2 regions of the Paenibacillus sp. FSL R5-0914 genome follow, and region 2 is predicted to be linked to the other one. Evidence: a T-box and tRNA genes for the amino acid it is inferred to sense, from the RefSeq annotation. Region 2 holds a T-box; the other holds one or more tRNA genes.
What was found. The T-box of region 2 lies ahead of tyrS (tyrosine--tRNA ligase). A T-box ahead of a tRNA ligase gene usually reads a tRNA of that ligase, here a tRNA-Tyr.

Region 1 (4,418 bases), on a different contig from region 2:
AGCAGCCACCATTGAAAGAGTGCGTAATAGCTCACTGGTCGAGTGACTCTGCGCCGAAAATGTAACGGGGCTAAACACACCACCGAAGCTATGGCTAGATACGTATGTATCTGGGGTAGGGGAGCGTTGTATGTGGGTTGAAGGTGTACCGTAAGGAGCGCTGGACAGCATACAAGTGAGAATGCCGGTATGAGTAACGAAAAGATCAGTGAGAATCTGATCCGCCGAAAGCCCAAGGTTTCCTGAGGAAGGCTCGTCCGCTCAGGGTAAGTCGGGACCTAAGGCGAGGCCGAAAGGCGTAGTCGAAGGACAACAGTTTGAAATTACTGTACCACCGTAATCCGCTATGAGCGATGGGGTGACGCAGGAGGGTAGTGACGCGGACTGATGGATATGTCCGTCTAAGCAGTGAGGCTGATGTGTAGGCAAATCCGCACATCATTAAGGCTGGGCTGTGATGGGGAGCGAAAATTACAGTAGCGAAGGTCATGATCTCACACTGCCAAGAAAAGCCTCTAGCCAGGAGAAGGTGCCCGTACCGCAAACCGACACAGGTAGGCGAGAAGAGAATTCTAAGGCGCGCGGAAGAACTCTCGTTAAGGAACTCGGCAAAATGACCCCGTAACTTCGGGAGAAGGGGTGCCCCGGTAGTGTGAATAGCACGAGGGGGCCGCAGTGAAAAGGCCCAAGCGACTGTTTAGCAAAAACACAGGTCTGTGCGAAGCCGCAAGGCGAAGTATACGGGCTGACGCCTGCCCGGTGCTGGAAGGTTAAGGGGAGTGGTTAGGGGTAACCCGAAGCTATGAACCGAAGCCCCAGTAAACGGCGGCCGTAACTATAACGGTCCTAAGGTAGCGAAATTCCTTGTCAGGTAAATTCTGACCCGCACGAATGGCGTAACGACTTGGGCGCTGTCTCAACGAGAGATCCGGTGAAATTTTAATACCTGTGAAGATGCAGGTTACCCGCGACAAGACGGAAAGACCCCATGGAGCTTTACTGCAGCTTGATATTGAATTTGGGTACGATCTGTACAGGATAGGTGGGAGCCGTAGAAATCGGAGCGCAAGCTTCGGTGGAGGCGCCGTTGGGATACCACCCTGATCGTATCTAGGTTCTAACCTAGTACCCTTACCGGGTACGGGGACCGTGTCAGGCGGGCAGTTTGACTGGGGCGGTCGCCTCCTAAAGAGTAACGGAGGCGTTCCAAGGTTCCCTCAGAATGGTTGGAAATCATTCGAAGAGTGCAAAGGCATAAGGGAGCTTGACTGCGAGACCTACAAGTCGAGCAGGGACGAAAGTCGGACTTAGTGATCCGGTGGTACCGCATGGAAGGGCCATCGCTCAACGGATAAAAGCTACCCTGGGGATAACAGGCTTATCTCCCCCAAGAGTCCACATCGACGGGGAGGTTTGGCACCTCGATGTCGGCTCATCGCATCCTGGGGCTGAAGTAGGTCCCAAGGGTTGGGCTGTTCGCCCATTAAAGCGGTACGCGAGCTGGGTTCAGAACGTCGTGAGACAGTTCGGTCCCTATCTGTCGTGGGCGCAGGAAATTTGAGAGGAGCTGTCCTTAGTACGAGAGGACCGGGATGGACGTACCGCTGGTGCACCAGTTGTTTCGCCAGAAGCATGGCTGGGTAGCTACGTACGGACGGGATAAGCGCTGAAAGCATCTAAGCGTGAAGCCCCCCTCAAGATGAGATTTCCCAATTAGTAAGACCCCTTGAAGACGACGAGGTAGATAGGTTGGAGGTGGAAGTGCAGTAATGCATGGAGCTGACCAATACTAATCGGTCGAGGGCTTATCCTATACTTAATACGCAAATTCAATTCGGATTCAGTTTTCAGGGAGTCAAATTCCTGTTTGGATTGCTGTGGTACTGATATCGTTTGGAGAGATACCCAAGTGGCTATAAGGGGACCCTCTGCTAAGGGGTTAGACTGCGTAAGCGGTGCGTGGGTTCGAATCCCACTCTCTCCGCCATTTTCAATCCATAGCATTTCTAATTATTGTGGCGGTGTAGCTCAGCTGGCTAGAGCGTACGGTTCATACCCGTGAGGTCGGGGGTTCGATCCCCTTCGCCGCTACCATAATACCTGGAGGCTTAGCTCAGCTGGGAGAGCATCTGCCTTACAAGCAGAGGGTCGGGGGTTCGATCCCCTCAGCCTCCACCATTATTACTTTTTTAGAATTACTTTTTACACCGTGCCGGTGTAGCTCAACTGGTAGAGCAACTGACTTGTAATCAGTAGGTTGGGGGTTCAAGTCCTCTCGCCGGCACCATTATTATCAATGCGGAACCGTGGTGTAGTTGGCCTAACATGCCTGCCTGTCACGCAGGAGATCGCGAGTTCGAATCTCGTCGGTTCCGCCATTTTTTTCCACAAGACTAGGGTGGGAAGTTTAATGCTACCACTTTATTTTTATGTCAATTTAATATGGCTCGATAGCTCAGTCGGTAGAGCAGAGGACTGAAAATCCTCGTGTCGGCGGTTCGAATCCGTCTCGAGCCACTTTTCCCTGGGGGATTAGCGAAGTGGCCAAACGCATCAGACTGTAAATCTGCTCACGTACGTGTTCGGTGGTTCGAATCCATCATCCCCCACCATTTATGAGCCATTAGCTCAGTTGGTAGAGCACCTGACTTTTAATCAGGGTGTCGAAGGTTCGAGTCCTTCATGGCTCATCCCAAACAGAAAGTCATCACCTTATGGTGGTGGCTTTTTTTGTGTTTTATGGTTGTATTATAGTAGCGCGCTACTGTAGCGATTAACATAATATAAGAGAATATGCTAAAATAGGCGAAAAGAGCAAAAGTGGTGGAGCATGGTGACTATGGATAGTGAGACATTGCGGAAAAAATTAGAGCAGCTCACCGGAAAGAGAACCGGAATCAAGCAGTTAGGGAGGCAGCATTCAGCTTCTCTTTTTAGCATGGGATTAGAAGGACAGGATCAGCTGGTAATCCATGAGGGTCATCTCTGGGCACCTTTGTATGAGAGTGACGGACGTATAACCGCTGTCTGGGTAGAAATGGAGGGGCTCACCTCTCTGGAAGTACAACTGGTCAACTATGCAGTTCGAAATTTTGCTATTGCACTTAAAGCTACAGGGCTTAGAGAAGAAGGTGAAGTGGAGGCGCGGCAGCTTGGCGCTTGGTTGAACACGGAGCTAGAGCAAGAGAAGCATGACACTGAAATTCCCGATGAGATCACCCTAAAGGGACGTCTGTTCGGAGATATGATTCCATTCCTCCTAAGTAGTGAGATTGCTCATAGTCCACAGATCTCTTATCGTTCACTGATGAAATTATTGCGTAGCTATTTTGAGAACGAAATTCTGCTTATTCCCCTTCAAGAGAAGGAATGGTTAATTTTAGCTCGTAAAGAATTACTTACGGGCGGGGATGATAAGGATGATGAAGAAGAGAGTGTAGATGATCTTCTAGCACAGACTAGTATGGGGTTACATGAGCTGATAGCTAGTGAATGGGTAGGGGTATTCCATTTGGCAGTAGCTCCGGCTATAGTCCCTGTTAAGGGATTGACTGGATCTGTAGCTTTGCTCAGGGAGACGATTGTACTCGGTCGTATTTTTCAAGTAGGAGAGTATATTCATTTACCTTGGGAACTGCATTTGGAACGTCTGGTTAACAGCATTCCTGATGTACGCCGCAAACAGTTGCTTGGACAAATTGGTGACTACTCCTCTGTACTATCAGATAAAGAAATGCTGCTGACTTTGGAGACCTTTTTTGAGATGGACTGTAATGTAAGTGAAACCGCCAAGAAGTTGTATATCCATCGAAATACGCTGCTTTACCGTCTGGATAAGATAAAACAAGAGACCGGAGCAGATGTACGAAGCTTTGGGGACGCTGCTATTGTTAAGCTTACTATGCTTTTGTATAAAGTGACGAAAAGGAAATAGGTTTTTTGTGAACCTTACAAATAGCCATAGTGTCCCGACTGGGGTAATATAAATGTACAAGGAAACAGAATTTTTATATTAACTAATTAATAATTAACTCGAGGGGGAAATACAATGGCAGGCGTACGTTTAGAGCATATTTTCAAAAAATACCCGGGTTCAGATAAAGCAACAGTAATCGATATCAATCTTGATATTAAAGATAAGGAATTTCTAGTATTGGTTGGACCTTCCGGTTGTGGTAAATCCACAACTTTGCGTATGATCGCTGGTTTGGAAGAAATCTCCGAAGGTAAAATGTACATTGGCGATCGTGTAGTTAATGACGTTGCACCTAAAGACCGCGATATCGCGATGGTATTCCAATCCTACGCCCTGTATCCGCATATGAGCGTATACCAAAACATGGCTTTCGGTTTGAAACTTCGTAAAGTGAAGAAGGATGAAATCGACAAGAAAGTTCGCGAAGCTGCTAAAATTCTTG
Region 2 (4,418 bases):
CACTCTTCTGTGAAACAAAATCCATGCAAGGGATAAACTGAATATAAGGAAATTGTTGTTCCTGGTAGAATGCCATCAATTCGTCTGGTTTCATCACATTATCTTCATGAATCACCGTCAGAATACTATAGTCCACACCCTCATTCTGTAGATGGCGAATCCCACGCATAACTAGATCATAACTACCTTTCCCCGAACCCGTTACACGATGAGCATCATGAATAGGCTCTGGGCCATCCAGACTAATCCCAACCAAAAAGTTATACCGTTTAAAAAATTTCGCCCATTTCTCATGGATAAGCGTTCCATTCGTCTGCAGTGCATTACTGATCATCGTATGAGGTGGAGCGTACTTAGCTTGGAGTGAAATCACGCGTTCAAAATATGGAAGTCCGGCTAATAGCGGCTCCCCTCCTTGCCAAGAGAAAGTCGCTATACCAGATGATCTTTTCATGTACTGAGCGATAAACCGCTCCAGAAGATCCGTATCCATCACTCGGATCGGATGATGAGGATGTCCCCCTGCTGTGCTGTAATAGCAATAATCACAGGTTAAATTACAATCCTCCGAGACGGTTTTCCACATGACATGAAGAGTCTCAGGCCTCGAGGTCTGTATGCAAGTTGTCATACGATTCTGCCCCTCCTATATAAATACAACCTTTATGAAACCTATTTCCTATTTCTTCAATTAAATCATAGGTATGTGCATCAACGATGAGTAAAACATCATAGTTTGTCGAATATCTAGAGATAAAAAAATACACTCCCCATTGTCTGTTAAAACAATGCGGAGTGTATTTTCTTTGAAGATAAATAGAGCATTACCAGACACTGTTTCTTTAATTACGGACGTATTCCTTATTCGCTGTTTCAAACATTGATTTCCAATCCGCAAATTTAGTTTCTCTAACTACATGACGATCAAAAAGTTCATCAGGTATGTCAGCAACATCTTCTTCTGTCTTTACTTGAAAGTTTCCTTTGGTTACAAACTCATCGAAACTTTTGTAATTGGAATACTTACTCATAAACGCTTCATTAAACAATTTCTCGAAAGAGATGTGATTGGGATCTTCTTGATACGTTTTCTGTCCTTGTAACTCATTCATCAATTCTTCCATGGTCATTGGTTTTTGTCTTCTCAAATTACCACTCCTAATTTTCTGTTATAGTTGTAGAATATCATGTTAATCCATAAATCACACGAATCCTAAGCTTACCATAATTTTCGCTATTTCACCTTTCAAATTTCACTTAATATGCAAATGATCCGCCTCTATACTTAAAATACAACAAAAAACCTCCCTTATTCATAAGGAAGGCTCTTATTTTTAGGACAATTTCACCAAGCTGTAGTTTTTCTTACCCTTACGGATAATGATAAACCGGCCGCCGATAGCTTCGCTAGCTGTAACTTCCAGTGCTACGTCGCTAACTTTCTCACCATTCATGGTGATTGCTCCTTTGGTGATATCCTCACGTGCTTGACGCTTAGACGGCTCGATACCGAGATCAACCAACCACTCTACGATATTTTTAGATTCCAGTGTAGTTTCGTAGGTCGGCATTTCCTTGAAGCCTTGCTCGATCTCATCAGCAGTTAGGGATTTGATATCTCCACTGAACAGAGCAGCAGTAATACGTTTAGCCTGCTCCAGCAATTCTTCACCATGCACGAATCTGGTCATTTCTTCAGCAAGTGTTTTTTGTGCTTCGCGTTTATGCGGTTCAGTCTGAACTTTTTCCGCAAGTGCATCAATTTGCTCTTTAGATAGGAATGTAAAGTACTTCAAGTATTTCACAACATCACGGTCATCAGTGTTCGCCCAGAACTGGTAGAACTCAAACGCAGTCGTTTTGTTTGGATCGAGCCAGATTGCTCCTCCAGCTGATTTACCGAATTTTGTTCCATCAGCTTTCAACATAAGCGGGATCGTTAGACCGAATGCTTTTGCTTCAGGTCCTTCTTTTCTACGGATCAGATCCAGACCACTTGTAATGTTGCCCCATTGATCGGAGCCACCAATTTGCAGCTGCACATCTTCATGCTGGTACAGATGCAGGTAATCTAGGGATTGCAGGATTTGGTAAGAGAATTCAGTAAAGGAAATTCCGCTGTCCAATCTGCTCGCTACAACATCTTTGGCAAGCATCGAATTGATGCTGAAGTTCTTACCATAGTCACGCAAAAATTCGATCACATTGATTTTATGCGTCCAATCATAGTTATTCACCATACGAATTTGATTGTCGCCATCAGTAACGAACAGTTTTTTCATTTGTGCGGTAAGCGCATCTACGTTAGCTTGGATTTGCTCCAGTGTCTGCAATGAACGCTCGGATTGTCGTCCACTTGGATCACCTATCGTACCTGTAGCACCGCCAATTAGCATAACCGGACGATGTCCTGCAAGCTGGAATCTTTTGAGTACCATGAACGGAATCAAGTGACCAATATGCATACTGTCACCCGTCGGGTCTACACCGCAGTACACCGAAACGGATTTCTGGTTGGTCAATTCTCTAAGCCCTTCGGCATCGGTTTGTTGATTGATGGCATCGCGCCATTCTAGTTCATCGATAATATTCATTGCCTAACACCCCTTAAATTAGTAGATATCCTATAACGAATCATCAGTCCGCCAAGCGAATATAAGGATAGTTGATGAAGAGAAACTTATAAATCCTTATATTTAAAAACAAAAAAATCGTCCCCTTGTCTATTGTAGACATAGGGACGATTGAATAACCGTGTTACCACCCAGATTGCACCAATGAAACGCTAATGCTAAAACACAGCATTGATGCCACTCGTGACGAGATATCGTTCGCCATTCCGCTCGGTGTTAGCCGAGATACTCCAAAGTGTAATTCGTACTCTTAGTGTGTACCGGGTTTCATCAACCCCCGGCTTTCTGAAACAGGGACTAAGCTACTACTGGGCTTCTTCAACGTATATCGTATATAAGATTACAGCCAGTATAGTGAAATAATTCTTCAATGTCAACATCTTAAGCTGAGAATGCTGAGACACACTCCTGCTGTGACGCACTACTAGGCATTGCCTATTTTTTTCTGTTACAATTACGAAAAAAGAGGTGAACGACTCCGTATGCTTGATCCAATCGATAATCATATTTTAGAACGCCTAACTCAAAACAGCAGAATTTCCTACACCGATCTAGCTAAAGAAGTTAATTTATCAAGTGTCGCGGTTAAGGATCGTATTGATCGGCTCGTCAATCAAGGAATTATTGAGCAATTCTCAATCGTCATCAACGCAGAAAAATTAGGAAAGAAAATTTCGGCGTATCTAGAGCTTGAAGTGGAGCCTGCCCATTTAAATCATATTGTCAGAGTCCTAAAAGAAAATGAACGCGTAGCTGTACTTTATGAAATGACAGGGCCGTGCATTCTTCACATTCACATTCTAGTTGAGAACCTTGAAGAGATGGAACGGTTTATGCATGAATCCATCTACTGTCTGGATGGTCTAGTCCGTGTAGAAAACCAAATCTTATTAAAACGCCACAAAAATCAGGATGGTCTAAATATATAAAAAAAAGAACCGACTTTAAGACGGTTCTTCTCTGGTTTGGATCTTATTATGTTTATGAAATGATTGCTAATTCGACCTACTCTGTTTTAGATAACTTAGCTTTATAAAATTTCGCGAAATATTCGCTGACCTGAACCTTCTCTTTTACAACTTCTATTGGAGCAACGAGCTTAACGATCTCTCCATTGTACATTCCTGTCGTCGCCCCGACTTTCATCTCTAGAACATTATTATTGTAGCTTATAGTTACTGTCTGAGTAGTCGGCTTCCAGCTCACCTTCGCACCAAAGCTTTCAAAGTTGCTACGTAATCCCACTGCCTTGCGCTCCGAATCACCGAATTGGCCTTTATCGATCAAAGCATGCACACCCCAGTTTCCATCCACCACCTGTGTAATTCCAAAATCCGCGGACACAGACATCAATGAGTACGCTTCATCCTCGCTCAATTCCATTCCAGCCATTAAAAAATCTTTTGTTTTATGAGCGGCATCCTTCATTGCTTTGTCGATGGACGAGTTTTTGAAAATATCCGTCTGAGCACTAGTCCCCAGCTCCTCCAAATAATTGGCGTAGCTGAAGCCATGCACAACCCATTCGTATTCATTTTCAAGTAATGGGAAACTTAACCCACTCAGTTTTTGGTTAAGCGTTGCTTTTTTATGAAGAATGACTTGTATATCACCAGTAACTGATGTCTCGATCGCAGTTCCGTTAATCTCGGAATCCCCTTGGCCGGCATGCGGGTCACCAATCGACAGTAGCGCACCCGGTACGGATACAGGATAATACATCGTTGCACCTTCAGTAATCCGCCAATCATCAACGTTGCCACCATTGTATGAAGGAGGTACTGA

Region 1: it encodes a tRNA-Tyr, which carries the amino acid that the T-box ahead of tyrS (tyrosine--tRNA ligase) is inferred to sense. The anticodon was not compared.

What each region holds. Positions count from the first base shown of each region.
Region 1 covers NZ_JBBORH010000001.1:770,495-774,912, reverse strand. Annotated here, with positions in the region: rRNA gene MKX60_RS03260 (23S ribosomal RNA) at 1-1,813, shown strand, start outside; tRNA gene MKX60_RS03255 (tRNA-Ser) at 1,896-1,987, shown strand; tRNA gene MKX60_RS03250 (tRNA-Met) at 2,018-2,094, shown strand; tRNA gene MKX60_RS03245 (tRNA-Val) at 2,103-2,178, shown strand; tRNA gene MKX60_RS03240 (tRNA-Thr) at 2,212-2,287, shown strand; tRNA gene MKX60_RS03235 (tRNA-Asp) at 2,301-2,378, shown strand; tRNA gene MKX60_RS03230 (tRNA-Phe) at 2,445-2,517, shown strand; tRNA gene MKX60_RS03225 (tRNA-Tyr) at 2,527-2,612, shown strand; tRNA gene MKX60_RS03220 (tRNA-Lys) at 2,618-2,690, shown strand; gene MKX60_RS03215 (PucR family transcriptional regulator) at 2,840-3,934, shown strand; gene MKX60_RS03210 (ABC transporter ATP-binding protein) at 4,049-4,418, shown strand, end outside.
Region 2 covers NZ_JBBORH010000002.1:1,533,307-1,537,724, forward strand. Annotated here, with positions in the region: gene MKX60_RS22935 (anaerobic sulfatase maturase) at 1-631, opposite strand, end outside; gene MKX60_RS22940 (hypothetical protein) at 843-1,148, opposite strand; gene tyrS (tyrosine--tRNA ligase) at 1,335-2,594, opposite strand; T-box leader at 2,734-2,964, opposite strand; gene MKX60_RS22950 (Lrp/AsnC family transcriptional regulator) at 3,116-3,562, shown strand; gene MKX60_RS22955 (acetamidase/formamidase family protein) at 3,639-4,418, opposite strand, start outside.